DNA from 4 places in the Priestia sp. YIM B13489 genome. Region 1 is predicted to be linked to each of the others. Evidence: riboswitches for the same ligand, from Rfam matches in the RefSeq annotation. Region 1 holds a riboswitch; each other region holds the start of a gene.
The links. Region 1 has a riboswitch for cobalamin ahead of ACFX4W_RS15910 (ribonucleoside-diphosphate reductase subunit alpha). Riboswitches for the same ligand answer to the same signal wherever they lie in the genome.
Positions count from the first base shown of each region.

Region 2: it holds a riboswitch for cobalamin, as region 1 does, so the genes downstream of both, ACFX4W_RS07535 (HoxN/HupN/NixA family nickel/cobalt transporter) here and ACFX4W_RS15910 (ribonucleoside-diphosphate reductase subunit alpha) in region 1, are expected to answer to the same signal.
Region 3: it holds a riboswitch for cobalamin, as region 1 does, so the genes downstream of both, metE (5-methyltetrahydropteroyltriglutamate--homocysteine S-methyltransferase) here and ACFX4W_RS15910 (ribonucleoside-diphosphate reductase subunit alpha) in region 1, are expected to answer to the same signal.
Region 4: it holds a riboswitch for cobalamin, as region 1 does, so the genes downstream of both, ACFX4W_RS26565 ((2Fe-2S) ferredoxin domain-containing protein) here and ACFX4W_RS15910 (ribonucleoside-diphosphate reductase subunit alpha) in region 1, are expected to answer to the same signal.

Region 1 covers NZ_JBHZOQ010000053.1:1,979,802-1,987,848, forward strand. The annotation lists gene menB (1,4-dihydroxy-2-naphthoyl-CoA synthase) at 17-835, shown strand; gene ACFX4W_RS15900 (o-succinylbenzoate--CoA ligase) at 918-2,381, shown strand; gene menC (o-succinylbenzoate synthase) at 2,385-3,488, shown strand; cobalamin riboswitch at 3,768-3,953, shown strand; gene ACFX4W_RS15910 (ribonucleoside-diphosphate reductase subunit alpha) at 4,087-6,330, shown strand; gene ACFX4W_RS15915 (ribonucleotide-diphosphate reductase subunit beta) at 6,347-7,390, shown strand; gene ACFX4W_RS15920 (hypothetical protein) at 7,420-7,623, opposite strand; gene ACFX4W_RS15925 (DUF1540 domain-containing protein) at 7,690-7,848, opposite strand.
Region 2 covers NZ_JBHZOQ010000053.1:305,399-313,445, forward strand. The annotation lists gene ACFX4W_RS07530 (M20 family metallopeptidase) at 1-943, opposite strand, end outside; gene ACFX4W_RS07535 (HoxN/HupN/NixA family nickel/cobalt transporter) at 1,173-1,970, opposite strand; cobalamin riboswitch at 2,104-2,286, opposite strand; gene ACFX4W_RS07540 (organic hydroperoxide resistance protein) at 2,392-2,811, opposite strand; gene ACFX4W_RS07545 (undecaprenyl-diphosphatase) at 2,964-3,557, opposite strand; gene ACFX4W_RS07550 (ABC transporter ATP-binding protein) at 3,704-4,636, opposite strand; gene ACFX4W_RS07555 (ABC transporter permease) at 4,638-5,321, opposite strand; gene ACFX4W_RS07560 (DUF418 domain-containing protein) at 5,357-6,571, opposite strand; gene ACFX4W_RS07565 (response regulator transcription factor) at 6,742-7,467, shown strand; gene ACFX4W_RS07570 (sensor histidine kinase) at 7,464-8,047, shown strand, end outside.
Region 3 covers NZ_JBHZOQ010000036.1:70,122-78,168, reverse strand. The annotation lists gene ACFX4W_RS02240 (hypothetical protein) at 1-113, opposite strand, end outside; gene ACFX4W_RS02235 (helix-turn-helix transcriptional regulator) at 276-476, opposite strand; gene ACFX4W_RS02230 (hypothetical protein) at 664-798, opposite strand; gene ACFX4W_RS02225 (GNAT family N-acetyltransferase) at 975-1,475, opposite strand; gene ACFX4W_RS02220 (acetate uptake transporter) at 1,619-2,236, opposite strand; gene metE (5-methyltetrahydropteroyltriglutamate--homocysteine S-methyltransferase) at 2,379-4,673, opposite strand; cobalamin riboswitch at 4,823-5,011, opposite strand; SAM riboswitch class I at 5,091-5,201, opposite strand; gene ACFX4W_RS02210 (hypothetical protein) at 5,282-5,533, opposite strand; gene ACFX4W_RS02205 (metallophosphoesterase family protein) at 6,063-6,938, opposite strand; gene ACFX4W_RS02200 (hypothetical protein) at 7,181-7,369, opposite strand; gene ACFX4W_RS02195 (sugar porter family MFS transporter) at 7,514-8,047, opposite strand, start outside.
Region 4 covers NZ_JBHZOQ010000053.1:4,000,400-4,008,446, forward strand. The annotation lists gene cobI (precorrin-2 C(20)-methyltransferase) at 1-269, opposite strand, end outside; gene ACFX4W_RS26535 (bifunctional cobalt-precorrin-7 (C(5))-methyltransferase/cobalt-precorrin-6B (C(15))-methyltransferase) at 272-1,468, opposite strand; gene ACFX4W_RS26540 (cobalt-precorrin-5B (C(1))-methyltransferase) at 1,458-2,561, opposite strand; gene ACFX4W_RS26545 (precorrin-8X methylmutase) at 2,565-3,212, opposite strand; gene cobK (precorrin-6A reductase) at 3,218-3,985, opposite strand; gene ACFX4W_RS26555 (sirohydrochlorin chelatase) at 3,982-4,893, opposite strand; gene cobJ (precorrin-3B C(17)-methyltransferase) at 4,912-6,534, opposite strand; gene ACFX4W_RS26565 ((2Fe-2S) ferredoxin domain-containing protein) at 6,548-6,928, opposite strand; cobalamin riboswitch at 7,030-7,209, opposite strand; cobalamin riboswitch at 7,328-7,506, opposite strand; gene ACFX4W_RS26570 (hypothetical protein) at 7,653-7,811, opposite strand; gene ACFX4W_RS26575 (hypothetical protein) at 8,005-8,047, opposite strand, start outside.

The sequences.
Region 1 (8,047 bases):
TTAGGAGGAAATAAAGATGACAGTTGAATGGACATCAGCACGTCAGTATGAAGACATTTTATACGAAACATATAACGGAATCGCTAAAATTACGATTAACCGTCCGGAAGTGCACAATGCATTCCGTCCAAAAACGGTAATGGAATTGATCGATGCATTTGCTTATGCTCGTGACGATGCAAGTATTGGAGTAATTGTATTAGCAGGTGCTGGAGATAAAGCATTTTGCTCAGGCGGAGACCAAAAAGTTCGCGGCCACGGCGGCTATGTAGGAGAAGATGAAATTCCACGTCTAAACGTTCTGGATTTACAGCGTTTAATTCGCGTAATTCCAAAGCCGGTTGTTGCGATGGTATCAGGCTATGCAATTGGCGGAGGCCACGTTCTTCATGTTGTATGTGACTTAACAATTGCAGCGGATAACGCTGTCTTTGGACAAACAGGTCCTAAAGTGGGAAGCTTCGATGCAGGATATGGCTCTGGTTACTTAGCTCGCATCGTAGGTCATAAGAAAGCGCGTGAGATCTGGTTCTTATGCCGTCAGTACAACGCTCAAGAAGCACTAGACATGGGATTAGTAAACACGGTCGTTCCATTAGAACAGCTTGAAGCTGAAACAATTCAATGGTGTGAAGAGATGTTAGAAAAAAGTCCAACCGCTCTTCGTTTCTTAAAAGCAGCATTTAATGCTGATACGGATGGCTTAGCAGGTATCCAGCAATTTGCGGGTGACGCAACGCTTCTTTATTACACAACCGATGAGGCAAAAGAAGGTCGCGATGCATTTAAGGAAAAACGCAATCCAGACTTCCAACAGTTCCCACGTTTCCCTTAAACAGCTGAAACAGCTTGGTGATTATCATCAGGCTGTTTTTTCAATTTAATTTAGTTAATCAGTATAAAAAGGAGAGAAATTCATGAGTAGCCAAACGATTCCTAATGGGCTTATGCAAAGAGCATATTTGACGCCAAATCGAGTGGCGGTAGAAACACCGCAAACGTCTCTTACGTTTCAAGAGCTTCATAAACGTGTTCAAAAAGTAGCACAGCAGCTTTCGTTTAACGGTGTAAAGCAAGGTGATACCATTGCTTTATACATGAAAAATAGAGTGGAGTTTATCGAGATTTTACATGCGATTTCTTATATTGGCGCCCGGTTGCTGCTCGTCAACACGCGTTTGACAAACGAAGAAATTAATTATCAGCTAACAGATGCAAACGTGTCGTTGCTTATTGCGGATGAAACATTTTTAATTAGAGAATTCCAAAGTTCCATTACTCAGCTTACTTTACCTGCTTTAAAAAGTTCTCCAGAAGCAGAAACAGGTTTTCAAAAAACGTGGAATCTCGAGGACACATTCACCATTATGTATACGTCTGGAACAACAGGTCATCCAAAAGGAGTGCTGCAGACATATGGAAATCACTGGTGGAGTTCTGTTGGCTCAGCGCTTAATTTAGGATTAAATGAAAAAGACTGCTGGCTTATAGCGGTTCCTTTGTTTCATATTAGCGGCTTATCTATTTTAATGCGGAGCGTCTTTTACGGAATGAAAATCATTTTAGAAGAACGGTTTGAAGCAAGAGCAGTAAATGAAGCCATTGAAAACAAAGGGGTAACGATTATTTCGGTTGTTACTTCTATGCTGTCCAATATGCTTGATGAATTAGCTGAACGCAAGTATCCAAATACGTTTCGCTGTATGCTTTTAGGAGGAGGACCTGCACCGCTTACTATTTTAGAGGCTTGTGTGAATAAAGAAATTCCTGTTTATCAAACGTATGGAATGACAGAAACATCTTCACAGTTCGTTACGCTTTCACCTGAAGACAGTTTGCGAAAACTGGGATCAGCAGGTAAACCATTATTTCCATGTGCAATGAAAATTGTAGATGAAAAAGGAAATGAGACCAGCGAAGCAGGAGAAATCATTGTTAAAGGTCCAAATGTTACAAAAGGATACCTAAATAAACCTGAGGCTACTCAAAAAGCAATTCAACAAGGCTGGTTCTATACAGGAGATATCGGGAAAGTGGATGAAGAAGGCTTTCTATATGTGTTAGACAGACGTTCAGACCTTATTATTTCAGGTGGAGAAAATGTATATCCAGCTGAAATTGAAAATGTTTTGTTGAAGCATCCCGCTGTTAAAGAGGCCGGTGTAACGGGAGTAGCTGATGAAAAATGGGGACAAGTGCCAGCTGCATGTGTTGTTGTAAACGAAGACGTTTCAGATGAAGAATTATCTTTACACATTCAACAATTTTTAGCAAAGTACAAACTTCCAAAGTACTTCGTTCGAGTAGAGGAGCTGCCGCGAACGGCTTCTAATAAAATCATACGCCGGAAGCTATCATCGTTCATACAGAAAGGGAGCTAATCGATGATTATAAAAAAAGTACATCTTTATAAAATTGACATGAAGCTTCTTTCTCCTTTTTCAACAAGCTATGGTACGGTGCAGGATCGAGAATTGATTTTGCTTGAAGTAGAAGATGAACAAGGATTTACAGGGTGGGGAGAAGTCGTTGCTTTTTCATCTCCTTGGTATACGGAAGAAACGATTCAGACGTGTTTTCATATGTTAGACGATTTTTTAATTCCCTCGCTTCTTCATAAGCAGCTTCAAAAACCAGAGGATGTTCAAAAGCTATTCAAACCTCTAAAGCGAAATAACATGGCTAAAGCAGCTTTGGACTGTGCTGTATGGGATTTGTATGCAAAGCGGCAAAATAAGCCGTTATCTGAAGTAATTGGCGGAGTAAGGTCTGCTGTAGAAGCTGGAGTGGTAGTTGGCTTAAATGACATTTCCGTAATGAAAGAACAAATAAAGACTTACATGAAAGATGGCTATAAGCGCTTTAAAGTGAAAATTAAGCCGGGTGCTGACTATGAGCTACTGAAACAAATTCGAGATGAATTTCCAAGCATTCCTCTTATGGCTGATGCCAATTCAGCTTATACGTTAAGCGATAGTGATTCATTGAAGAAACTAGATGAATTGAATTTAATGATGATCGAACAGCCGTTAAGTTCTGATGATATCCTTGATCATCGATTGTTACAAAAGCAAATAAAGACGCCGATTTGCTTAGATGAAAGTATTGTGAGCTATGAAGATGCACGTCATGCAATCGAACAAGAAAGCTGTAAGATTATCAATGTGAAAATCGGGCGAGTTGGCGGAATGTCCGTAGCAAAGCAAATTCATAATTTATGCGCCCAGCATGGTGTAAAACTTTGGGTTGGAGGAATGTTAGAAGCAGGGATTTCACGAGCTCATAACATTGCCCTTGCCACACTGCCTTCTTTCACGATACCAGGTGATATTTCTGCGTCGTCTCGCTATTGGGAAAAAGATATTATTAAGCCCGAAGTAGAGGTAGAAGCCGGAGTAATAAAGGTGAAGGGAAAACCGGGGATAGGATACGATATTGATAAAAAGTTTATCAAAACAATCACAGCATTTGAAAAAGAATACAAATAATTAACAACCGTTTTTTGATGAAAAACGGTTTTTTTATTGAGGTTGTCAATGTTTAGTAGAAAAATAGGACAAATTTTTTAAAAAGAGCACATTGTTCCATCAAGCGTGTCAAAACATGTTATGATGGAATAGTTTGATGAAAAAAGTCGAAGAGTTTTATCGTAAAAAACAAAATTATTTTTGAAAATAGGTTGATAGTTTTCTAAGTTGTCCTATATAATGTGTTTATAACATAACACAATATGTTGTTTTGAAATCCATAATAAAATACTATATTTTGTGTTTTCCAGTGAAAAAGGTGTCTGATAAAAAGACTTAAAAGGGAATTTGGTGAAAATCCAAAGCTGTCCCCGCAACTGTGAATGCTGATGAAATAAGGAAATCCACTGTGAGTAAACATCATGGGAAGGCCTTAAAGTAAAAAGAAGCATAAGTCAGGAGACCTGCCTTTTTTATGTCGTTTTATCTTCTTCGGGAGGTGAGAGGGTAGAGCGAGGATTGAGAAAAGACTTAGTGTCTTCTTCTATCTTCGTTCTATTCGCTCACCGAGGTACGGTGAGCGATTTTTTATTTTGAAGTGAAGAGAGGAGCCATATTTATGGTGAATACATTAAAGCCTACAATTCTACATGAATTAACTGCATATATTGAACGTTTAAAAAAAGAATTTACGCAGCTTGATTTTTCTTTGTATGAGGAAAAGGTTATTCAAACTGTTACAGTAAAGGAAAATATGACGGACGAAAAGGTTGCAAACGTCCTAATTTTGGCAGCCTTAGAGCGTATTTCAATGGAAGAACCCGATTGGACGTACGTAGCGGCAGACGTCTACTTAAACGAACTATATCGAAAAGCAGCGGACAACCGAGGTTACGATAAAAAAGAGAAGTACGGTTCGTTTTATCAGCTTATTCAAGAACTAACAAAAATCGGCATTTATAATAAGCAGCTATTAAAAACATATACAGAAGAAGAAATTAATGAAATTGCTTCAGTCATTATTCCTGAACGCGATCGTTTATTTACATACATTGGATTGTTGACATTAGCAGATCGCTATTTAGCGACATCACATGATAAGCGCGTATACGAATTACCGCAAGAACGTTTTCTTATCATTGCTATGACGCTGATGTCTCAAGAAAAGAAAGAAAATCGAACAGCATTAGTAAAAGAAGCGTATTGGGCGCTTTCTAGTCTATATATGACGGTTGCCACACCAACACTTTCAAACGCAGGAAAGAGCTACGGACAGCTATCTAGCTGCTTTATTGATACGATTGATGACAGCTTACGCGGTATTTATGATAGCAATACAGATTTGGCCACGCTTAGTAAAAATGGAGGCGGAATTGGTGTCTACCTCGGTCATATTAGAAGCCGAGGAAGTGATATAAAAGGTTTTAAAGGCGTATCATCAGGAACAATTCCATGGATGAAACAGCTAAATAATACGGCTGTAAGTGTCGATCAGCTAGGTCAACGACAAGGAGCTATTGCCGTATATTTAGACGTATGGCACAAAGACATCTTTTCATTCTTAGACGCGCGTTTGAACAATGGTGACGAACGTCAGCGCACGCATGATTTATTCACTGGCGTATGTTTGCCAGATTTGTTTATGGAAAAAGTAGAGGCACGTGAAGACTGGCACTTATTCGATCCTCACGAAGTTCGTACGCTGATGGGCTACTCGTTAGAAGATTTTTATGATGAAGAAGAAGGCAGCGGTTCGTTCCGCACTCGTTACGCTGAGTGTGTAAATAATGAACAGCTTTCAAGAGAAACAGTACCTGCTATTGAAATCTTCAAGCGTATTATGCTTTCCCAGCTTGAAACCGGAACGCCTTATATGTTTTATCGTGATACGGTTAACCGAGCTAATCAAAACCGCCACGAGGGCATGATCTACTGCAGCAACTTATGTACAGAAATTACGCAAAACCAAAGCACAACGGTCGTAACAGAGGAAATTACAGAAGACGGAAAAATTATTATTACAAAGAATCCGGGCGATTTTGTTGTATGTAATCTTTCTTCTATCAACTTAGCGAGAGCCGTAACTGAAGGTGTGCTTGAACGTTTAATTCCAATTCAAGTACGCATGCTTGATAACGTTATTGAGTTAAATGATTTGCCAGTACTTCAAGCAAAACTAACAAACCAAAAGTACCGCGCAGTAGGACTTGGCACATTTGGTTGGAACCATCTGCTTGCCTTAAAGAAAATAGCATGGGAAACAGATGAAGCGGTAGCATATTGCGATGAATTGTACGAGCAAATTGCTTACTTAACCGTACAGGCAAGCATGAACTTAGCTAAAGAAAAAGGTGCATATCCATTATTTAAAGGCTCAGATTTTGAGTCAGGCGCTTATTTTGAAACACGTAAATACACAAGCGAAGCGTGGAGTGAACTGCGTAACGAAGTTCAAAGCAATGGGATAAGAAATGGCTACTTAATGGCTGTAGCACCTAATTCATCAACATCTATTATCGCGGGTTCTACTGCAAGTATTGATCCGATTTTCCGTAAGTTTTATTCAGAGGAAAAGAAAAACTATAAAATCCCGGTGACGGCACCAGATTTATCACCAGCAACAAACTGGTATTATAAGTCCGTTTATTTAATTGATCAGCACTGGAGCATTAAGCAAAACTCCAAGCGCCAGCGCCATATTGATCAATCCATTTCATTCAACTTATATGTGCAAAATGATATCCGAGCAAAAGAGCTGCTGGATCTTCATATGACGGCATGGAAAGAAAAGTTAAAAACGACCTACTACGTACGTTCAACATCAAGTGAAGTCATTGAAGAATGTGAAAGCTGTCATAGTTAAAAGGAGTGAATAATTGATGACAAGCATGTTAAAACGAGAATTAATGAACGAAACAGCTCCGAACCGTTCGACAGGAATCATTAACGGCAAGAGCTCAAATATTCTAAACTGGGATGACGTCCGATTTTCATGGGCGTTCCCTAAATACAAACGTATGCTAGCTAACTTTTGGACGCCGTTTGAAATTAATATGGGTCAAGATATTAAGCAGTTCCCTCAGTTAACGGCTGACGAACAAGAGAGCTTTTTGAAAATTATTGGCTTGCTGGCGCTACTGGACAGTATTCAATCAGATTATGCTAGCAAAGTAGCTGACTATGTAACCGATTCTTCGATTAATGCTCTAATGATTATTTTAGCGCAGCAAGAAGTGGTTCATAATCATTCGTATTCATATGTTTTATCAAGTCTTGTACCAAAAGGAAAACAAGATGAAGTATTTGAATACTGGCGCACAGACGAAAAGCTTCGCGCTCGAAATGACTTTATTACAAACGGATATAAAGCATTTAGCGAAGAAGCAACGGTTGAAAACTTTTTGAAGTCTATGGTATATGATGTTATTTTAGAAGGCCTTTTCTTCTATAGCGGATTTGCTTTCTTCTATAATCTTGCGAGAAATCAAAAGATGGTGGCGACATCTACGATGATTAACTATATCAATCGTGATGAACAGCTTCACGTTGGGTTATTTGAAAAGATTTTCAAGGAAGTACTAAATGAAAATCCAGCTTATCGTACGGAAGAGCTAGAAACGTTTGTAGTTGAAACGTTCCAAGAGGCAGCTCGTCTTGAAATTGAATGGGCGGAATCTGTTATCGGAGAAAAATTCGACGGCATCACGATGAAAGAACTGCAGCAGTATATTGAATACATGGCTAATAAACGCTGTAATCAATTAGGCTTCGGCCGAGCTGCTTTCCCAGAAGCACCGATTGAAAATCCTCTTCGTTGGATTATTGCTTATCAAGAGGTAGATTTAGGGAAAACGGATTTCTTTGAACAGAAATCAAGACAATATACAAAAGCATCAGATGCGAATGGATTTGATGATCTATAAACACAAAAGCTGACTAATTTCCTTATTGATTAGTCAGCTTTTTTTAAGTGAATAAGTCCAAGTTCTAACGCACGTGTGGTAATTAAGTCATCAATTTCTTCTGGAATGTTTTCAAGTGTTCCCCATTTATATGTCCATAAATGAGTAAATGATTGTACATAGATTGGAAAGGTTTGTTCATTTGCTTTTATGGCTTCTTCTTTAAAAAAATGAATCAGTTGTTCAGTTTTCATATTAGTCTCCTTTTTTATGATCTTGAAGAGAGAAAAAAGACAACCCAGAGGCTGTCCTTTTGCGGGTTACGCTTCAGTTGGCTTGAACGTTTTACAGTCTGTTTCATAGCTGCTTGCTGCATGTTTTCCGCTATGACTTACCACGTAAATTTCTTCTGCGCTGCAGTGATTTCCATTTTTCCAAAAGTGACAGTTATTTACTTCACAAAGAATGTTTTGTTCCAACGTTAACCCTCCTTTGTATGTGATAGCTATAGTATGGTCAAAATTCAACTAACTTATAAGAAAGGTGGTAGACTTTCATTTTAATTGAGAATTTTTATCAATTAAACATTGACAAAGAGAATCATTCTCAATTAAACTGTGTATATAGTAAAGAATACAAGTTGTTGGCAAATCATTAAATGAATAATTAATTGGGAGG
Region 2 (8,047 bases), 1.7 Mb from region 1:
ATAGCTCTTCCGTTTGTTTAGACTTGACCATCGGAGGACGATTCATGCCTCCCGTTACTTCGAGCTTAATCCCTTTTAAAATGGGTGTTAAATTCAAAATAATATCCGTCATGCGTTTTGCTTCTTCTTCTGTAGAAACACGTAAATCCACGTGCGCTTCTGCATATTCCGGCACTACATTTGTACCGCTGCCTCCCGTAAATGTCCCAACGTTCACCGTTGTACCTTTTTCATAATCTGTTAAGCCCTGCAAGAAAATCACTTGGCGCGCCAGCTCTTCAATCGCATTGATTCCTTCTTTGTGGTGATTACCCGCGTGTGCTGCTCGTCCCCATACTTTTACGGTGAAAATCCCCGCTCCTTTGCGCGACGTTTTTAACGCACCTGAACCCGCCACCGCTGGTTCCGCTACTAGCACTGCTTCACTTCTTTGTGCTTCTTCTTCAATGTATTTTTTAGAAGAAATTGACCCAATCTCTTCATCCGAATTACAGAAAAACACAATTTTTTTATCGAGCGATAAGCCAAGCTCTTGAATCGCTTTAATCGCCCATATAGATTGTACAATGCCGCCTTTCATGTCTAAAATTCCCGGACCATACAGCTTGTTTCCCTCCGTTCTTAGACTCAGCCTTCCCTTTTCCCATACCGTGTCAAAATGACCGATAATTAAAAGCTGCTTTTCTCCTTCTCCAATCGTAAATTTCAAGTGGTTTCCTACTTCTTTTTCTTCTATGATTTCGTACCCTACCCCTAACCGCTTTTGAAACAGCTGCGTTAAATACATTCCACACTGATCTACTAACTCTTTACTGTAGGACGGTGATTCTTTTTTCACAAATCCAATTAAATCTTCAAGCATATCTTGTTCGTGTTCTTTTAAATAACTAAACACGCTTTGTTCTACCATTACCTGACTCAAATCAATTCCTCCTCCAAACAACCCCTGCTGCTTGCATTAAATGCTTTTATTTATTTTACGTATAACTATGTTCTACGTTTCACATAACGACCTTAAATTATCCTTAATTATAATGGTTTTCAGACAATTTTCCATCCTTTAAATACAGATAATACTTTAACTTATTCATAACCGACCGAAAATAGCCATAAACTTCAACAAATTCATACAAAAAAGCTTCAATCTTCAACAGATTAAAGCTTTCGTTTGACTAATTGACATTTATTTTAATATTTTTTCCTTTTGACTTCACACTCACAAAAACAAACATAGACACTAAAAAAATAAACAGAATAACGCCAACCATTTCAAAGTTTACTTCGGCCCATGGGTTAAAGAAAGTGAATGCTAAATAGAACGACACACCATACGCGAGGACAACAATAACCCAGCCCATCAAGCGGGAAGCAGATTGTCCAAATTTACTCGATTCATTCACCATTTTATGTACAATCATCGAATCGATTGTATCTGTAAGCATCATGCCAAACATAAACACTAGTCCCAACAAAAGCGGCGTATACTTGCCTGCGTTCCCTGCAGCTAGAGACCACACGGCCGTTTGACTGACCGTTTCGGCTGCTAAAGCGAACAATGCCCCTACAAGAATAATTAAAAAAGGATTCGTTGTTCCTTTTGCGATTTTCGGAATAAACTTCCCTTTTAATCCGCTCAGCTGAAACTCTTCTTCTTTATTTTTAGTTCGAAGCAAATGATATGTGTTTAATGTTCCAATCAGAAAGAGAGAGATAATGGATACCCAAGATGCAAAATGATCGAAATATGAAGGAAACGTAAAATTCTTCATCACCACGCCCAGCACCCCGGCCGTGACGGCCACCATTCCTCCATGACCTAGTGAAAACAGCGTTCCAACCCACGGGGCAAAACGGCTGCCCATTCTCCAATTATATCGGGTCTGGCCATCAATAAAAGCTAAGTGATCTGCATCCAATCCGTGCCTGATTCCTAATAAAAAGACAAGTAAAAAAACTGATAAACCTTCCATTTCCTACACTCCTTTTTTTAAAATAAAACGTAAAAAAGCCTCAATTCTATAGAAATTGAGGACGTGTCGGCATATGAAAATAAACAGCAATTGCTCACTGCGTACCTTGATACACCGCCTCTTTCCTAGAAGAGTCAAGTGTACAGAATAGGTAGGTCTCCTGGCTTGAGATCATCATTTTCTACCGCCTTCCCCATTTTGAGTGACGATAAGATAGAAAACTCCCTGCTTACAGTGGCTGGACCGCTCGAGATTTGCACTCGATTCCCTGTTACCTCTTACGCTATGTAAGAGCACCTAAACTGTGCGAATGATTCATTTTCTTCCTCATTATACTAGTACCGCTTACAAATGAATAGAGAAAATTCAAATAAAAAAGCCCTGCTAAGCTTTACATGCTTAGCAGGGCTTTTTAGAGCAATTAAACTACTTCTATCGTTACGTCTACGTTGCCGCTGATTGCTTTTGAATACGGGCAGTATGAATGAGCTAGGTCTACATATTTTTTCGCTGTTTCTAAATCTAAGCCTTCGATATGTGCTTCAAGCGCTACTTCAATTTTCACTCCTTGATCAGCTTTATCAGGAAGCAGCTGAACAGTAGCTTTTACTTCACTGCTTTTGATTTCTACGTTATGTTTTTTCAACATAAATTCTAACGCGCTGTTGAAACAAGCACTGTATCCAGCTGCAAACAGCTGCTCTGGGTTTGTTGCTGTTGTTGCTTCTCCACCAAGCGCTGGAGGTGTTGCAACGTCTAAGTTAAAGATGTTATCTAAAGAGTGAACTTCTCCTGTTCTTCCACCTGTGTTAACGACTGTTGTTTCATATAAAGCTTTCATGTATAAACCTCTCCTCTTTTTCATTAATTTTATTAAAAGTTTTTTATTTATCGTTTCTATGATTTAATTGTACACAATTTAATTTTAAAAAACAAGTATTAAATACGTTAAAAATTTCCCAATAAAAAAAGCCGCGTATTTGCGACTTTTTCTTAATAATATTGAGACTGTTCGTCATAAGCTGATTTTCGAAAAATAGACAAGTTGGTAATGGACCTCATCAGTTTCGTATTAAAAATAACATAATGAATAAACAGCGCCAGCACGCAGCCTAAAACGGCTCCTGTTAACACATCGAATGGATAATGAACGCCAACCCATACGCGTGAAAAGGCAATGAGTACGCCCATGACAACCCACATGCGTCCTGAACGTTTGAAATGCAGCCAAATGGTAAAAGTGATAACTAATGCAGATGTAGCATGATCGCTTGGAAATGAAGAATTTGCGGCGTGATCAACAAGCTGATTCACGTGGTGAGAGATAAACGGACGATCTCGATAAGCAAATAAACTAATCACTTTATTGATAATGACTCCTGTGGCACAAGCACACAAAGCTTGAAATGCTACAACACGGCTGCCGTTTTTATTAATAAGTAAAAACAAGCCGAGTAAAACGATAAGTACATACTGGGCATAATCTGCAAAGAATACCATCAGCGAATCTAGAGGCTTTACGTGTGAGGCATACTGATTCACCGCGTGGAAGATGGTATAATCTACTGAATTAATAGCTGATAACATAATCGAAATCCTTTCTTATTTTTAAATGTCATTAGCTATCTTATCAGTTTCTTGAGAAAATGAACATGTTTTTGTCAGAAGCTTCCTAACTGGTATTTATAAATAATGTATTCAGACTGAGTAGTAAACCAACGGACTTTCGCCCATTAACTCACCTGTGAGTGATCCACAATATTTTTTTGCAAAAAGATTTCCTCTAAAGAAGGTTCTTCGACGTGAACTTGATAAATGTCGATGCCGCATTGAATCAATTCGCGAATAATAAGAGGAATATTTCTTTCTTTTTGAAGCATCACTTTTGTGTACATGTGATGGTATTCAACTTCGGGACTCAACGTACGGAAAAACTGTTGAATATATTCTTTATGGCTGCTTGGGTAGGGATCATGTTTAATCATCACCGTTTTTTTCGCTTGATATTGAAAGCGCAGCTCTTCCATTGTACCTTCTATTAAAATGACCCCATTTTTCATAATCGCTACACGTGTACAAATCTTCTCAACTTCATTTAAATTATGAGACGTCATAAAAATTGTCTTGCCTTGATTTTGGAGTTCTCTTATTAGTTCATGAATGTGAAGAGCAGATTCAACATCTACTCCAGAAGTTGGTTCATCTAAAAAGATAAGATCTGGGTCTGCTACAATTGCTTGAGCAATTCCTAACTTCTTTTTCATTCCAAATGAAAACTTTCCAACTTTCTGATGCTCATGTCCTTCTAATCCTACTTTCTTCAGTACAATACTACAGTGTTCTTTCGAAAAACGATGGCCGTTTATCTTTAAAAAATAGCGCAAATGATTGAGCGCTGTCATCTCATCATAAAAGTTAGCATAGTCAGGAAGCACACCTATTTTCTTCTGAAGCTCTAAATCAATATCACTCTGTCCCAGCAGCGTAAATTCTCCTGCTGAAGGAAATGAAACGCCGGTAAGCATATTAATAAATGTAGACTTTCCTGCTCCGTTTCTTCCTAAAAATCCGTAAATTCCCCCTTGTGGTACCTGTAAATTAATACCGTTAACAACTGTTTTAGATCCATATTTTTTAGTTAATTTACTTGTTTCAATAGCATACATATTATACTTCTCTCCTTTTAAAACTCCAAAGTGCCGTACATAAACAAAGTGCTGCAAAAATAAGAAGAACTGTTAGATACCCTTTCTCCAGCTTTAAATAGTAGTAGGGTGTCACATACTTAAACCATGCAATGTACGCTTTTGATGAAAATATGCTCCACACGCTCAGTACCGGTAGAACAAACGATAAAATAATTGATAAAAACATAGTATGAGTTGGGCTTGGCATTAAAGCTGAAAGCATTAAAACAAATGAAATGATACAAACGGTGAATAGCAGGCACTCTAAAAATATATAAAAAGAAAAATGATGCGAAATAAACACAATCAGTAGAAATGAAATAGAGATACAAACAAGCCAGAAACAGCAAATACCTAAGAATTTTCCTAGTACAATACGCTCTCTTGATGTTTTGGTAACTAAAAACCTTGCTGTTCTTGTTTTAATTTCTTGATTAATAACATTATGAGAAAGACTTGAAATAAATAAAGGTCCGAACCCGAGAAGCATCACCAAAATTCCCCCGTTGGCTCCATCTTGAATCTGTGCACTCGTCAGTTGACCTCCAAGTTGACTAACTATATGGGCTATTCCATAGGAAGCACCGCATACGATTAAGATAACGATAATTGATTTAATACTTTTAAATAAGCTTTGAAACTCTTTTACACTAATAGCCCACATTTTTAAAATCTCCTTTTAAATAAATTTGACTGCTATCATCCAACAAAAGGATGATTTACTTCCGCCGGTAAGGCTTTTTTTTCTTTGGGCTTTCCACTCCAAGAAAAATTTGTCCATATACGCAGTAGCTTTTCCACCGGTCCAGTTTGAAATTTTTGCACGTACATATAGCTGCTGATAAGCTGAATTCCGTAAATACCTATGCAGACAAAAATCCCTGCAATCATGCCGAGCTTTCCGAAATAACCTAATCCGTAACCGTAAAAAATCGTCGTGCATATGACCGTTTGCATTAAATAATTACTAAGCGATATCCTGCCTACACTTTCAAAAGCCTTTATCAAAAATGACTTCTCGTATTTCGCATATAACCAAGCAAAGCCTGCAATATAACCAAGAGATAGAAGACTTCCACCTAACATATGTGTAGAACCAGCCCAATTCGCATCTGGCCATACGTACATAGTCCCTTTTAACAGCAAGCCAAGCGGAATCAGCGCGGCTGCCCAACGGCCATACTGTTTTTGATTAGCTGAAACATCGTAAAACCACTTTTTCTTTCCTGCATACATACCAAATAAAAACAAAGCGCCCATTATAAATGGCGTAAACAAGAAGGCAAAAGCAAATTTATATCCTGCTATATTCATCGGATCAACATTGTTGCGGTGGTCTTTAATCTGTTCATAAGTTCCACTTCCATACACATGAATCGTATCTTTTACATATGTCGTAAGCGTTTGTTTATCGCTAAGAAGATACATATTATCGTTTAATGAACCGTATCCGGATGCTCCTGTAAGGACCAGCAAAATCGATGCCCACACCAAAAGTGTTTTGGCTTTACGCTTTAAAAAGAAAAGTAGTAAAAATACTCCCATCATTCCGTAAAATGTAAGAATATCTCCTTCCCATAAAAACACTCCATGCAGTAAGCCAAACCCTAGAAGTAGAAGAAAACGGCGAAAGAAATGCCTTTTTACCCCTAGCTTCCTTCTTTCTAAGCTTTCTTTCATCTTCACCATTGAATAGCCAAATAAAAAGGTGAAAATCGGCATAAAACTTTCCTCTACCGCGACTTTTAAAAAGACATAGGCTGCTGAATCACTTGGTGATAGCGAGAAGAGATGAATCATATCCTTTCCGTAAATGCCATATTGAAAAATCAGCATATTCGCTAGTAAAATACCAAACAAGCTGAATCCTCTCATACTATCAATTACTTTAACCCGCCTAAAATCATTACTCATCCTTTTAACTCCTTTACTATGTGTCTGTGCATTTAGTATATGAAATGAAGTTTTCAAGAAAATAACCAGGAGATTATCTTTTCCTTAACATTTTCCAATTTTGTTAATCTTTTCGTAATGTTCTTATGCTAAAATCGAATACGTATGAAATGAAACAGAGGTGATTTACGTTGGAAGATGCGTCTATATTGCTAGTTGATGATGAAATTGCCATCGTCAAAATGCTGGAAACAGTATTAAAAAAAGAAGGATTCAACCAAATTTATAAAGCTCACACCGCTCAAGAAGCGCTGGATGTTTTACATAATCAAACAATTGATATTATTTTGTTGGACGTAATGCTTCCCGATCAAAGCGGATTTGATATCTGTCCTAAAATTCGTGAGCTCTCAAACGCGTATATTTTATTCATAACAGCCAAAGTATCCGACCTGGACGTACTAACGGGTTTCGCCATGGGAGGAGACGACTACGTAACTAAGCCGTTTAATCCTTTAGAAATTGCGGCACGAATTAAAGCACGACTGCGCAGAAAGCAAGCGCTGACTGAAGGAACTTCTATAAGAACGGAACCACAATCGTCAAATCGCTATGAGTTTGATCGTTTTACTGTAGATGAATCGGCAGGAGAACTCATTGTGGACGGTCAAACGGTTTCTTGCCCCGCACAAGTGTTTTTATTGCTTCTTCACTTTTGTAAAAATATGAATATTGTTCTTTCTAAATCACAGCTTCTTGAAGCCGTCTGGGGATATAATCAGTTTGTAGACGATAATACAGTAACCGTGCATATTCGAAGAATTCGAGAACGAATTGAAGATAATCCTAGCAACCCAAAACATTTAGTTACGGTACGAGGGCTTGGGTATAAATTAGTGAACGGAAAAGCGCTATGAAATCCATTAAAAGAAGGTTGACCTTTCATTTTTCATTTCAGTTTATTGCGATTATTGCATGTGTTTGCTGCGTTCTTTTTTGCGCTTTAATGTTTCTAGCTTATTACCTTTCAAAGCAAGATATAAAAAGAGACTTACCCTCTGGATCACTTAGCGTGTTAACGGGGGATACAACAGTTGAAGGTGGAAAAGCAACCGTTTCAGATGATTTAGCAAAACAACTTAAACAAGAAGGACTATGGTACCAAGTACTGAACAAACAAGGAAAAGTAATTGGAGAAATTAACTCCCCAAAAGACTTACCTAAGCACTACGGTCTTTCAGAGTTATTAGAAATGGATAAAACCAAAAAATTTAAAGGCTATAATGTAGTAACAGAACTTGATACCTTTTTGACTACACCTACTTATTATATTTTGGGCTATAAAAGTGATTTAAAAGACCAGCTATATGCTTTGTATGCTGAATACAATAAACAAAGTGTGCCTCCCAAAAGCGATATCCCTCTTATCAAAAAGGCGTTAAAAGAAAAAGATGCTTCGCTTCAAATTTTAAATGAGAAAGGTGATATCTTAGCTTC
Region 3 (8,047 bases), on a different contig from region 1:
CTGCTTCCTACAAGTAAACTATACGTTACTCCCGGAACAGGAAATACTAACGTTACCATCAACAGTAACATGCCCGTACTTGTAAGAGCTACTCCGGCAGCTCGATTTTTCATTCCTTTCACCACCGTTGCTCTGTAAATCTCTTTTTTATAAAGTGATAGAAGTAATATTGATCTACTGTTTACTTATGTGCTTTTAACTTATAGTACAGAAATGTCAAAACTTCTACTAGTAACATCACTACTTCACATTACCTTCTCTGTTTAACTAACTCATCATGATTTATGAAATAAAAACAGCTCATCTACTGTTGCTCCCAGCTCCTCAGCCAGCTGAAAAGCTAGCGTTAAGCTTGGATCATACTTATTGTTTTCAATTGCATTAATCGTTTGTCTCGATACGCCGCATACTTTTGCCAGTTCATCCTGAGACATTCGCTTGCTTTTACGCAGTTCTTTAATTCGATTTTCCACCATTCATCACTCATCTCTAAAATGTAAAAAACTTTTTACATCCATATCTTATATTATTTTTCTTGTTACTGTCAAATATGTTTGACAAATCAATGTCTCTTACCTACCTAAAAAAGAGATTGAAACATAACGAGATTGATCCAATCTAAAGACGAAAAAATGAGAGAAATGATTGAGTATAAATCGCTTGTTACACCGCTGTTGATTTCCGTGCAAGGTCTCGCTTTCCGCGGGCGGCCGCTGAGCCTCCTCGTCGCTTTCGCTCCTGCGGGGTCTCACCTGTGCCGCTTTTCCCGCAGGAGTCTTCGCCTTGCCCTCCAATCAACCGCTAGAAGCAACGAAATAGATTAAACACCTGTGCACCCTCTCAATAAAAAAAGCCGTACTTATTCATGTAAATACCACCTTTACTTTTACATATTTACAATAACTACACAGAAATTAATATAAAAAAGCACAAACTCCTTAAAGGAAGCTTGTGCTTTTCTATTTCATTGTTTGTTAAAGCTCCTTGCTCATATTAAACCACTGCACGCCTGCATGCTGAGACTCCGCTACTCCTTGATTCACATATCCGTTTTTTTCGTAAAACGGAATCAATTCTTCTTTACATGTTAAAGTAACCGTTAAGCGCTGTTTGTCCTGCGCTTGCTTTTCAAACTCTCTTAGCAGCATACTGGCAATTCCTTTGTGATGATGATTGGGATTTACAACGATACCTAAAATGCTTTGATGACCGCCTGCCTCAGGGTTCGAAATCGTTTTTTCAAACAAATCATCCGTAATAAACGGAGCTGAAATGACGGGACCGTTCACATATCCGATTATTTCTTCATTTTCTTGAGCGATAATAAACGTATCAGGAATAGTGTTGATCCGCGTGATAAATGCATCTTTTGAGGCAGCTTCTGCAGGTGTAAAGCCTTTGTTTTCTAACGTAATTAATTGGTTTAAATCTTTTTCCTCCACTTGTCTTATAATCATTGGAACGTTTCCTTTCATTATGTATTTTCTTTTTTCTCTAAAAGCTTCTATTACATATAACTATCTCTTTCTACTATATATAAAAATGCCCAAACAAAAAAGGATTGACCTCTGCATCATACAGAATTCAACCCTACTTCGCTTTTTAATTAACATCTTGATTATTTGATAAATGCTCCAAACGGCTTGCCCACCGGAAGCACAATTCGACCATAGTGAGTATTTAATACAGCCGCTGCAGATCCATAGAATGAAAACAGAGCAATCAATAGCTCTGACACTGCTGCTAGTAAGTGCGTGTATTCATATGCCACACCAAATGTACTTAGCGATAATCCAATGAATAAGAAATCAATTAACACAAAAATAATAAATAATACTTTATGAGTGCCCATTGCTCCAACTGTCATAAAAACGCTGAAAATCAAGTAGCCGACAAAAGCAAATGCGAGCTGCTTTGGATCCGCTTCTTTTGCGAGCGCTTCTCCAAATGCTCCAAGCTGAATAAGCCATGTCATAGCTACACCTAGCCAAAATAACCCGAAGGCACCAAAAGCAGTTGCGCCGAAGGTATTATTATGTTTGAAATCTTGCATAGACGCGATTAACTGTCCTATTCCGCCTAAAAAAACCGCCCATGGCAATACCAATGAAACACCATCGGTTACCCCAAGCTTTTGAAACGATGCAACAAGTGTCACCATGGCAAGTCCGAATAGACCTAGCGCTGATGGATCCGCTGTTACAATTTTAACGTGCTGCGTGCTGTTGTTACTCATGTTGTACCTCCCTGATTTTAAAAACACCTTTAAAAAGATACAAAAATGTACGGGAAGTGTCAATGGATATTTTTGGCCTTTTAAAATCCCATAAGACCAAGCAGTGTAGCGGTTACACTGCTTGGCCTTTACTTTCTTATTATTAAACGTTTTGTAATAAATTTTTTCTGGTTTGTTTTGCAGACTCAACCATCACTTTTAAAGCTTCAACCGTCTCGCTGATTCCTCTTGTTTTAAGGCCGCAGTCGGGATTAATCCAAAATAATGCAGGATCAAGCACCTTTAGAGCGCGGTCAATGTTTCGCTGAAGCTCTTCAAGCTTCGGTACGCGCGGGCTGTGAATATCATATACGCCAAGTCCAATTCCTTGATTGTACGTATGTTTTTCAAACGCATAAATTAATTCACCGTGGCTTTTAGACGTTTCAATGGAAATCACGTCGGCATCCAGCGCTTTAATCGCATCAATAATCTCTTCGAATTCTGAATAGCACATATGCGTGTGAATTTGCGTCTCGTTTTGCACCGATACCGTCGCTAGCTTGAACGCATACACCGCAGCATTTAAGTAGCTGTCCCAGTTTTCTCGTTTTAACGGCAGTCCTTCACGCAGCGCCGGTTCATCTACTTGAATCATTGAAATGCCCTGACTTTCAAGTGCTTCTACTTCTTTTCTAAGAGCAAGCGCAATTTGATTTGCGACGTCGTAGCGCGGGATATCATCACGCACAAACGACCAGTTTAAAATCGTAATCGGACCCGTCAGCATTCCTTTAAGCGGCTTATTTGTTAGAGACTGTGCGTAGACCGTTTCTTTGATCGTCATCGCCTGCTCATACGATACATCTCCGTAAATAAGCGGCGGCTTCACGCAGCGAGAACCGTAAGATTGCACCCAGCCAAACTTCGTAAACTGAAAGCCTCCTAATTTCTCACCGAAGTATTCGACCATATCCGTACGCTCAAACTCTCCGTGCACAAGGACATCTAAGCCGATGTTTTCTTGAATTTCAATCCATTTTTTTATTTCCTCGTTAATGTACGCTTCATATGCTTCATCGCTTAACTCGCCTTTACGCCATTTTAGACGCTCTTTTCGCACTTCTTTTGTTTGCGGAAAGCTTCCAATCGTGGTCGTTGGAAGAAGCGGCAGTTGAAACGCTTCTTGCTGAACGCGCTGACGTACGTCAAACGGCGCTTGTCGCTCTGCTTTATAGCTGTGCAGCTGCTTCAGCTCTTTTTGCACATCTTGACAATTTCGAAAAGATGATCCATTTAATGCTTGAATTGCCTGCTTGCTTACGCTTATTTCTTCTTCTATTGCTTCTTTTCCTTGCTGCACCGCTTTTGTTAACAGCGTAATTTCCTTTAGCTTTTCATCTGCAAAAGAGAGCGCATTTTTCAATACTGGATCAATCGTCTCTTCATTTTTCACCGTGACAGGAACATGTAGCAGACTTGATGAAGGCTGAAGAATCAAACGGTCTTTTGATACGGCTTCTTCAATTTCACTGATCGTTAAAAGCTGCTCGTCCAAATTTTCACGCCAAATGTTTCGTCCGTCAATCACTCCTGCTGCCAGCACTTTATCAGTTGGAAAACCATATTTATTAAGGGCAGTGAGATTTTCGCCTCGGTCATGCACAAAGTCTAAACCAATTCCTTCAACAGGAAGAGACACGACTTCTTTATAGTAATCAACGCTGTCAAAATACGTTTGTAAAATGACTTTTACATTCGGTGCTGCTTCCTTCAAAGCTTGATAGACTTCTTTGTAAAGCGCCAGGTCTTCTTTTGATAGCGTTGTAGCTAAAACCGGCTCATCTATTTGTACCCACTCTACTCCTTCTGCTTGCAGCTCCGCTAAGATAGTTGCATAAAGCGGAACAAATTGTTCAACTACTTCTTTAAACTCACTTTTTTTATATCCTTTTGACAGCTTCACAAATGTTACTGGACCTAAAATAACGGGCTTGCCTTCAATATTCAGCTTCTGTTTTGCTTCTTTGTAAAATTGAAGCGGGCGATTTTCTACAAGTGCCGGCGTACATTCCTCAAGCTCTGGTACGATATAGTGATAATTTGTGTTAAACCATTTTGTCATCGTAGAAGCTACCGCACCTTTTGTTCCTCGCGCGATGTCAAAATACGTTTCAAGCGATACCGGTCCCCCGTCATAATCAAAGCGCTTTGGCACTAGACCAAACATAGCGGCTGTATCTAACACGTGATCGTATAAGCTAAAATCGCCGACTGGAATCAATTCAATTCCTGCGTCACGCTGTTTTTTTAAATGCCCTAGACGAAGAGACTCAATTTCCTGCAAAAAGATATCTTTCTCTAGTTTTCCTGCCCAAAACTGCTCAAGCGCTTTTTTCCATTCTCGTTTTTCACCAATTCTTGGATAACCTAAGTTTGAACTTTTTACACTGCTCATTTTTTCCACTCCCTGTATATTTTTTATCGGTAAACTAAAAAATCTCTCTTTTCGAAATGAAAAGAGAGATGATACGCATACTTAACTAAAGTTGAGATAGCCTGTTTTTCTCAACACGTATTCCTCACTCCTCTCTATATCCCGTAGAGCTTAAGTGCATACAACAGGCAGGTCTCCTGACTTAGGTTCATCGCTTCCTATCCCTTCCCATTTCAACATGAAACAGTGGTTAATAAGTTGCTCCCCATTACAGTGGCGGGACCGCGCCGGCTTTTCACCGGTCTTCCCTTTTAAGCTGCGTACATTCGTTACACAGCACCTGATGCATTTTTATAAAATTGTTCATTCAAAACATATTCACATAAAATAAAAAGCCTCTCTATCACGAATAGAGAGGCATAGTATCTATGAAATCCTCTCTTATTTTTCAAAGCTGTACGCTTTGCAGGATGTAGCACCTTTTCAACAAGAATGTTAAATGGTTGCCGGGCTTCACAGGGCCAGTCCCTCCGCCTCTCTCAATAAGAGTTTTAATTGTTTATAATATTTTGAATGTAGAGTCATCTTAACACCTTACATTTATGCTGTCAAAAGAAATTTCAAAAAAATTAGTTTTTAGGAGGCGCTGACGCTAACTTTTGCCTTAACAATTTGTAATCATCTTTTCGGTGCGTTTCGATTAAATCTTTTGCCCCTTGGTGATATCCTGACGAATAAATGTACTCTACCGCTGTTTCGATAAGCTTTCTTTTTTCTTCGGCACACTCCCGGTCCATTAAGGGGAACAGTCTACCTAAAAGGTCATTTAAATCTTCCTTGATAAAACGATCAAGTCCTTCTTGCATCTTTTCGTTTGCCATGATTGCTCCTCCATTTGCTGTGTATGTTCTAAGCCTCTATAAACAGGCATTTCACTGTAAATTTTAAGATAAAGTTAAGTCATTAAACAGTATATCAAGTGAATGTTTTTCTTTAATTACATATGTAATACAAATATATGACAAATATAGAGAATATATCATCATTCATTATCTATTATAACGTTTGACTGAGCCTTCTGCTACAAGGTTTCGTTAAGAGTTATGCACATTTTTCCAAAAGAGGTTGAGACATCACCAAATGAATCCACTCTAAAGGCAAATGGAATACATGAGCTGAATCGCTTGTGACACCGCAGTTGATTTCCGTACAAGACTTCGCTTCCCGCAGGAGTCTTCGTCTTGTCCTCCAATCACCTGCTAGAAAGACCTATACACATGAAACCTACGTTTGCCTTAACAAAAAAACGAACCACTAATCACACATCTTGATCGATGATTCGTTTCACTTCGTCTAAAACCCTTTTGTTCCAGCCTCTTTTTTTGAACCTAGCTTTCTACTTTCTTGTTTTTACAAACAATTTCTTCGAGGTCGTCCAAAATCCTTCCAAAGAAGAGGACCTAAAATGTCGTACCTGCTTACAAAAAATTCCGTAAAATTATAATTATTTAAAATTAAAGGCGGCTCAAAATCAAGGGGAGCGCCGGCGCCTCCTGACAATACAAAATCAGTGCCTCTTCCAAGCGTAAACGACCCGTTTCTGTTTTTTCTAATAAACTGCTCGTCATACGCATGCACGTGGCTGACTAACACTTTTTTCACGCGGTGTTCTTGAATTAAATCAAAAAATTCTTGACTTTGAGGAGTCGTTACAGGAAACCCTTCAAGATTTGACCACCGGCCAATATTTGGCTGCGCATGCATAGCTACAACGGTATTACGAGGAGCATCCTCTAGCTGCTGCTCTAAATAATTCAGCTCTCTATCTGTAAATCCATATATTTTATTCTTGGGACTGATGACATTATTTAATGCGATGCACCGGAAGTTGAAGACAGGAATATCAATGACCCAGTGTACTTTTCCGATAGTGGCTCTGAAGTTTTCGAGATTGCTTTCATCAAGGTACAGTTCATCATGATTCCCTACGCATACAAACATAGGAATGTTCGGGGCGATTTTTTCAACAACCTTAACAAAGTGCTCCAAATACTCTTTTTTCCCTGTATAGACGGTGTCTCCCCCATGAATAATAAACAGCGGGTTCAATTCCACCGCCTTTTTTAACACAAGCTCAAATTCACCGCTCATCGTGAAACAATTATCGTTTGGTCCGTCACCTCTGCTGTCTCCCATAAAAACAAAGTTAAATGGATCTCTCGGATTTAATTGTTTAATTCTTTGCTTTAATAACTTTTCAGAACGTTCATGAAGCGTCAAATTCATCAACTAGTTAATCCCCCTATTAATAAATAAATTTAGTTAAAAGTAAACAAGCTTACTTATTTATATGAGAATTTGTTGATGATGGTCACTACCTTCTTGTAAGCAGAACGCACATTTAGCTTTCGTTTTAGAAATTGCTAGTTATGAATATCTATTAAAGTCTACATTATGATAAGCTAACCTATCTTTCCATTTTATTAGGCACTAATAGGACAGGGTAAAAGATGAACTCTCTGTATCTACTAATAAGAAAGAGGCTGGGGACAAACAAAGGCCGACATGAGCTGAACCGCTTGTTCCCCCGCAGTTGATTTCCGTGCAAGGCTTCGCTTTCCGCGGGCGGCCGATGAGCCTCCTCGTCGCTTGTGCGCCTGCGGGGTCTCATCTGTTCCGCTTGTCCCGCAGGAGTCTTCGCCTTGCTCTCGAATCAACTGCTAGAAGAAACGAAACAGCTGAAACCTGCGTTCACCATAAAAAAACGAACCACTAATCAAAGTGTTTGATTAGTGGTTCGTTTTTCACTTCAGCTAAAATACTTTTATCTCAGCATCTTACATTTAAAACATTTACGACAATTAAACATATTTATTACGCTCAACTGGACTTACAGAATTTCTTCCAGAACGAGCTGCCATGTCCGTTTCAATTTGCTCTAGGCTACGTCCTTTTGTTTCAACAACTACAAAGCGTATGAAGAATAAACCGAGAATACAAATGATCCCGAACGTTGAAAAGATAACGCCCAAACTAAACTGATCAGCTAAGATAGGGAACACAAGCCCTACTGCCAGCGATCCCGTCCAGTTAAAAGCAGATGAAATCCCAGCACCGATGCCGCGTACAGAAAGCGGGAAAATTTCTCCTACAATAATCCACGTAAGCGGCGCCCAAGAAAACGCATAGCAAAGGATAAAGCAGCAAAGAGCAATTAACGTAACCCAGTTAACAACGACTTCATTAACGCCTAACGCTCCTAGAATAGCCGGTGTAAAAAATGAAAGAGCCATACCCGCGCCGCCAATCGTAAGAATGGTACGGCGGTTGAATCTATCGACAAACTGCAGAAAAATAAGTGTTGTCACGACAAAGATTACCCCAACAATAACCGT
Region 4 (8,047 bases), 2.0 Mb from region 1:
TGGAGCTTTTCCCATACTCGTTCTACCGTTTCGGTCCATTTTCTTTCCAAAATAGCAGGATCTTTTGTCATTGGAAACACAAGGCCCAGCATATCTTTTTCATTTGCACTGAAATAGACATCAATAATTTTTTGGGCGTAGCTTTTGCTTCCTTTTTGTTTTTTCGGGTACGCAATAACGGGTGATTCTTTTAATTTACGAAATGCTTTTACTGTAATAAGTTCTGGATCTCCCGGTCCAACTCCAAGTCCGTACAATGTTCCAATCATATTCATTCTCCTCTTTTGGCTGTAATAATATAAATGGGGTTTAAAGCGTCAAATCGCGTTAAATGTAAAATGGGCTTGCTTCTTGAAATTTGTGCAAGGGTAACAGCAGTCTCGAATCCTCGCTCTTTAAAAGCTTTCATTGCTTCTGCTAAATTTTCAATCGTTACGGCATTTAATACGATGCGCCCTCCTGCATTTAACCGGCTGCAGCACACGTCTAAAATGGTTTCCATGCCTCCTGCTGTGCCTCCAATAAACACCGCGTCAGGATCAGCAAACTCACTTAACCCTTCCGGTGCCTTTCCGTGCACAGTGTGGGCGTCTACTCGAAATTTCAATAGATTTTCCCTGCAGTTTTCTAAGTCTGCTTCGTTTTTTTCCACGGCAAAAATTTGTCCTTCACGCGCAATTTTAGCCGCTTCAATTGCGACTGAACCCGTACATGTTCCGATATCCCATACGACGCTGTCTCTCTTTAGCTGCAGGGCGCTAATACTAAGTGTGCGAACTTCTTTTTTAGTAATAAGCCCCTTGTCCGGCTTGCGTTGAATAAATTCATCGTCCTCTATTCCGAGAGGCCAGACTGGGGTTTTTTCTACCTGTTTTAATATCACGACATTAAGCGGAGAAAACAGTTGATTCGCCGCTTCTTCCAGCGAAAGCAGCTGACAGCGCTCCGTTTCTCCTCCTAAATTCTCTGCTACAAACATCTTGTATTCCTTCATGCCGAATGATAATAAGTAGTTTGCCAGAGCACTAGGAGAATTTTGCTCATCGGTTAAAATCGCCACTGTTTTATAGCCGTCAATGCGCTGAGCCAGCCCTTTTATGCTCCTGCCGTGCACGCTTGTAAAATAAGCGTCTTGCCATCGCTCTTTTAAACGTGAGAATGCAAGCTGAATAGAACTTAAATAAGGATATATTTCAACGTCTAGCTTCGTAGAAAGATAGCTTCCTATTCCGTAAAATAACGGGTCGCCTGACGCTAACACAACCACATTTCCTTCTTCGTTTTTTAAACGTTCAACAAGAGGAGAAAGACCCCCTTCAATCGCTACCTTTTCTCCTTCGAAATCTTGAAAAAAATCCAGGTGACGCTTTCCTCCAATTAGCACATCACTTTCATACACCCACTGTTCATACATAGGAAGCAAGCTTAACTTCCCATCGTCACCAATTCCAATAATTTTAATTGCCATGTTGCACCGCCTGTCCTAAAAAATCTCCTTTTAATGTGTAAAGAGACGTATCGACATCGATTCCGTCCCCTACTTCCTTTAATGCTGATAAACAGCAGTACTCGCACAGTTTTTCAAAAAACTTATGATGACCGCTTTGCGTCATTAAATCCCCCACTTGAGAAGCTGTGTTTGCACCTTTTATTTCCTCTACCAGTTCAGCAGAAGCGCCTGACTCAGAAGCTGCTTTTGCTAAAAAATTAAAATCAATGGGTGCACTTTTTGAATGAACCATCATAACGCCTTGCGCGACTTTTGAAAACTTTCCCATCATGCCTACGAGCGATACTTTTTTCATTCCTTGCTTTTTACATTGTTTTAACGTAAATCCAACAAAATCTCCCATTTCGATAAATGCTTCTTCCGGAAGTTCAGGGAACTGTTTCATTCCATACTTTTCGCTTCGGCCCCCTGTCGTAATGACAACGTGCTCACAATTACTCGCTTTAGCAACGCTGATTGCCTGCACGATACTTGCTTTATAAGCAGCTGTTGAGAACGGAACGACAATTCCCCGCGTCCCCAGTATCGAAATGCCTCCTAAAATACCTAGACGCGCATTTAATGTCTTTTTCGCCATTTCTTCTCCTTCAGGAACCGAGATGACAATCTTAACGCCTTTTTGTATATTGTATTCAGCTAGAAGCTGTTCAGCCGTTTCTTTCAGCATCTTTCTTGGAACAGGGTTAATGGCTGCTTCACCGACAGGAACCGGGAGGCCGGGCTTTGTTACACGCCCTACTCCCACTCCTCCATCAATGATAATACCTGCACCATTACACCACGAAACTTCAGAAATAATCAGCGCTCCGTGCGTGGCATCGGGATCATCTCCAGCATCTTTAATGATGCTAGCTACAGCGCTGCTTGTGCGATACTCGCATTCTTCAAGATGAAACGTAGCAAAGCGGCCGACAGGTAGGTAAATCGTTGACTCATCTTGCACTTCTCCTGAAATTAGCGTAAGCAGAGCTGCTCTCGTAGCTGCCGTGGCACAAGCGCCCGTCGTATAGCCTTCTCTGAGTTTCTTAGGTTCTTTTGGTACTTCCTTCATGCGTTACACCTGATCTGCAAGAATTGAAATTGCATTTAATGCAGCAACCGTTACCGTACTGCCGCCTTTTCGCCCGATGTTTGTAATAAACGGCACGTCAAGTTTTGCAAGTTCTTCTTTAGATTCAGCTGCTGAAACAAATCCTACCGGCAGACCAATAACAAGCCCAGGCTTCGCTTCTCCTTCTTTAATCAAACGAATTAATTCAAGTAAAGCTGTGGGTGCGTTCCCAATTGCAAAAATTCCACCGTCTGCTTCTTTGATGGCTTTTCGCATAGAAATAATTGCACGCGTTGTATTTAAGCGCTTTGCTTCTTCCATTACGTCCGGATCCGAAATATAAACTTTGATTTCACCGCCGTGTTTTTCAATTCGCTGCTTGTTTGTTCCTACTTGCACCATTTGTACATCTGCAACCACTTGCTTGCCGCTGCGAATAGCTTTAATTCCTGCTTGAATCGCATCCGGATGAAACAGCATGCTGCGTCCAAGCTCAAAGTCTGCAGACGCATGAATTACGCGCTGAACAATTGGGTACTGTTCGTCTGTAAACGGATGAGGCCCAAGCTCTTCTGTAATCATCTCAAAACTTTTTCCTTCTATTTGCTGAGGCTGAACAGTTAACGGTTTAAATTCTGTACGAAAATCCATCTCAATCAACTCCTATTTTGGTTTACTAAAGCATGAACCACTTCTTCAAAAGTGGAATACACGGTTCCATACTCAATTTTCGGTCGCCCAATCATAATAATATCTAAGCCTAACTCTTTAGCTGCTTCCACTTTTTCATCCACAGATCCAACTTTTCCGCTTTCTTTTGTGACCATGACCGTCACTCCGTATTGCTTATACAGCGCTCGATCAAACTCTTTTGTAAACGGCCCTTGAATAGCAATAATATTTTTTTGCGAAAATCCCAATTGCTGGCACTTTTCCATATTATCCAGCCTTGGAAGCATACGAGCAACAAGCCGTACATCTGAAAGAGGAAGCAGCTTTTCTGTAAAAACCTGCAGCGTTTTGCTGCCTGTTGTCAGCATAATAACTCCTTTTTTCTCAGCTGCTACTTCTGCTGCTTCTTCATACGTAGAAACCATTGTCATATTATCATAGGTAAAAGCCTGCGAAGCCCGCTCATAGCGTATGTAAGGAATCGCTGTTTCAGCAGCCGCGCCGATAGCATTTTTAGATGCTTCTTCTGCAAAAGGATGACTTGCATCCACAATAGCTTTTACACGATGTTCGTTTACAAAATCCATCATATCTTCTTTTGTGAGACGTCCAATTTTCACTTTCACTTCTGCACGCTGTAATTCGATAGCTGCGTTTTCGGTTACAACCGTTGCCGTAACCTCATGACCTGCTTTTTTCACTTGCACGGCTAATGCACGTGCATCGCTAGTTCCGGCTAACAATAAAATCATTTTAGCTCGCCGACCTTATCTTCATGATGATCGTGGTCATGATGGTGTTCGTGGTGATGGTGTCCGTGATCATGGTCATGATCGTGATGATGATGGTGATCAATATGCTCCATAATGCCAAGGCGATATTGACACGTATCGCAGTTCATTTTCACTTCACCTTCTAATCCTTCTTCAGCACGTTCTTTTAAAATTGTCTGCAGTTTTGGGTGAAAACCGAAATAGCCGGCGAGCTTAAACTCAATGTTTTCATGCTGCATTTTATACTGCTTCACCATTTCTTCTAATCGCTTAATTAATACTCCTGTAAATAAGAAATACGGGAGAATAACCACTTTTTTAGCGCCCAATTTCAAACATCGCTCCACGCCTTCATCAATCAGTGGAGCGGTCACGCCCATAAAAGAAGTTTCAACGATTTTATAATTTGTTTTTTCCCAAAGAAGGCGCGTAATTTTATATAAATCACTGTTTGCATCAGGATCACTTCCCCCTCGCCCTAAGACGATAACAGCCGTGTCTTCAGCTGGAGTTTCTAAATTCTCTCCTGATTCTTGTAATCTCGTTTTTAAAATTTCAAGGGCTTCTTCATGAACGCCAATGGGACGTCCGTATACGAAGTTTACGTGTGGATATTTTTCCTTAGCTTCATCTATAGCCGCCGGAATATGTATTTTAGAGTGGCCAGCAGGCAAGAGCATAATTGGAATTACAACTACATCTTTTGCTCCTTTTGCCACACATGTATCAATGCCTTGACTTACATTTGGGCGTTCAAATTCTAGAAAACACGTTTCTATTAAGATAGATGCGTCCCAATCATGCTTCATAGTCGAAATAAATTCGCGAATTTGATCGTTCCCTTCAGGATCTCTGCTTCCATGACCGACAAATAAAACTGATTTCATATAATGCCCTCCCATTTTTTAATCTCCACACGGAGCTGGTTCTACTTTTATTTTTGGTGTTATATCTTGATAGTCGAATCCATAAACGTTCTTCACACGCTTAAAGAATTTATGAAATCGCTCATTAGGATGACCTTTTTCTTTATATTCATGGACAATGTTCTCCACTATTTCAACAATGTCATCGGGTGCTATGCCTTCCGCCACAATTTGACCTGAATGCGCATTTCGTCCAACCGTTTTAGCTCCTAAAAATAAATCAAACGCACCTTTTCTATAGACAATGCCGATATCTTCTTGAACTGCGCCATAACAGGCCATACCGCATCCATTAATACCAAGCTTCAGCTCTTTTGGCATGTCCATTCCCCCGAGGCGTTTTTGTAATTCTTCCGTATGTGGAATAGCATCGCTTTTTTCTCCATCACAAAAATCACACGCTTTAATTGTGAACACGTCTCCGACCGGAGATAGTAAAAAGGAAGCTGCTTGGAGCTTTTTAATAATCACATCTGGCTGGGCTGTTGGAATTTGAAGTTTGATTTGATGGTCAGGTGTATACTCCATCGTACCTTTTTCACCAACAACTTCTGCTAGTGTTGTCATTTGAACAGGCGTGAATTTCTTATTGGCAAGTCCTGGACTAACCGCGACTTCGAAAATTGACTGTATTGGCTGGTGTACGACCCCAGAAGTGGTTTCACCTAAAATTGCTTGAAGCGCTTCTTCTGCAAGAGCTCGTGAAGTTGCTGTTTCTTCTGGTTTGGTCTGAACTGCTTCAATTGCTGAAGCTGTTTGCTCTACAGTCTCTTCTTGATCGAGAGCCCATGGTTCTGCTTCTTTTCGAAGTCGCTGATGCGGTCTTAGCGGCTGCTCCGTTTGGTTGAGGGTATATTTCCGCTGATACCCGCGCGGTGTAATCATTAAATCGTCGTAAAAGAACGTAGATGAATTTCCGACAACAACGGTAGTCAGCATGCCTATTTCATGGTTTAACATGTCTTTTAAGTTAGTCATTACGACTTCTTCACGGTCACGATAAGCGCTTTTCACAAGACCAACAGGCGTATCAGGAGAACGGTACTTTAATAGAATCCTTTGCGCTTCAACAATTTGTCTTGTTCGTCTTCCGCTCTTTGGGTTGTAAAAAGCCACTACAAAATCTGCTTGTGCAGCTGCTTCAATTCTTTTTTCGATTAGATCCCACGGCGTAAGGTGGTCACTTAAACTAATCGTACAAGCATCGTGCATCACGGGCGCTCCAAGGAGAGATGCGCATGAATTGATAGCCGAAATGCCAGGAATTACTTCCAGCTCTACGCCCGTTTCTTTTTTCCAGCCTTTTTCAATCAACACTTCATATACAAGGCCTGCCATTCCGTATACTCCTGCATCTCCGCTCGAAATGACAGCTACGGTTTTTCCTGCTTCGGCTTGCTTTACAGCTTCCTGTGCACGGCTTACTTCTTCGGTCATTCCCGTACTAATAATTTGCTGATTCGTTAACAGTCCTTGAATTAATTCCACATAGGTTTTGTAACCGATGATCATATCACTTTCTTGAATGGCTTCTCTTGCTCGCTGTGTAATATGTTCAAAGCTCCCCGGCCCAAATCCAATAACTAACAGTTTACCTTTCATGCTAGCTCCTCCTCTATGCGTTACTTTTTACTTTGTCAATTCCTTCTATGGAGTCACTGTTTTCCGGAGAAACGAAACCATTTTGATCATATTCATAAATAAGCGATTCCTTTACACTGCAGCCTCCTGCTAAATGCTCTTCGACAATCCGGTGAGCCACGGTTTCAGTGACCTGCTTGTACCAATCTCCTGAAGGATAGACGATAGCTACAGGAGCATCTTTGCATCGTCCGTTACAGCGCGTACGCGTTGTATGAACCGTTTCATCCAAATCCAGTTCCGTCACTTTATTTCGAATAGCTTGTGTGGCTTCTTCTCCACCTTTTCTCATACAGCTGCTTCCATTACAAATCAATACGTGATGTTTTGTTCCGTTTAAGTTCCACGTCGTCACACTCATTCGCTCCTTTACTAAAAAAAGCGCCTCTATCAATGATAGAGGCGCAGAAAATTCAAACTAAGTTTTTGCACTTCCACCTATATCCCGTAGGGTAAGCTTCGCATTAGAAAAAGGCTGGTTTCCTGACTTCGATTCATCACTTGATTGCGCCTTCCCAAATACAGTGGCATATGCAATCAGCTCCTCTTCACAGTGGCGGGTACCGCGCTGGCTTCACACCAGACTTCCCATTTAACGCAATGTGAACATTGCGCACCTTTTTTGCACGATATGTAGTTTTTCGATACGAGAAAAACCCGCTTCGCTAATATGCGAGCGGGTAAAACGTCAGAATAAGAGTGTACACGAATGCCACTTTAAGCCAACGTTTCCCTTCCCGCTCCCCGGAGAAATAGAAACTTCACAATAAAGACAGGTCTCCTGACTTGTGTATCATTCTACTTGAGAACCTTCCCGTGATTTTTTCACAGTGGTTATACTCGTTCGTCCACACTTACAGTTGCGGGGGCAGTACTGGTCTTTCACCAGTTTCCCTATTAAGCCTTCTTGGCATCTTTACTGTTGCTGTTTGATATATATGAACCTTTTAAACTATCAGAATAATAGAAGTAACTACCATATCATAGCGTACATTTTTTTTTATTTCAACTCTATTCTTTTCGGAAGATACAAGCACCTATAAAAAAACAAGAGCATAAAGTCAGCTCTTGTTTTTTCATTATATAGCTACTAATGTTAAATGAGGATCGTTATAATACACCACTTCTGAAAGAACTTTACAGCCATTTGTTTTGGCAAAAGCTTCTCTCGCCTGCTTTTCAGTTTCAAATTCAAACATTTTCATTTCTTTTCCAGCATATACCGTCAGTACCCACATGAAAAGATTCGCCTCCGATTATTGTAGTGATCGCTATATCCACATTATGCCGAAACCATTTCCTTTTGAAAACCCATTCTACAAAACTTGTCACAAGAAACTTTTAAAAATTTAAAAACATTTTAACTTCTGTAAATGAACAAAATGTACAAAAGGTTTAAGCAATATTATACCTCTTTAAAAAGGTGCTTTTTTAACCAACTGTTGCTTCACCAGTAAAAAATATATAGTATTTA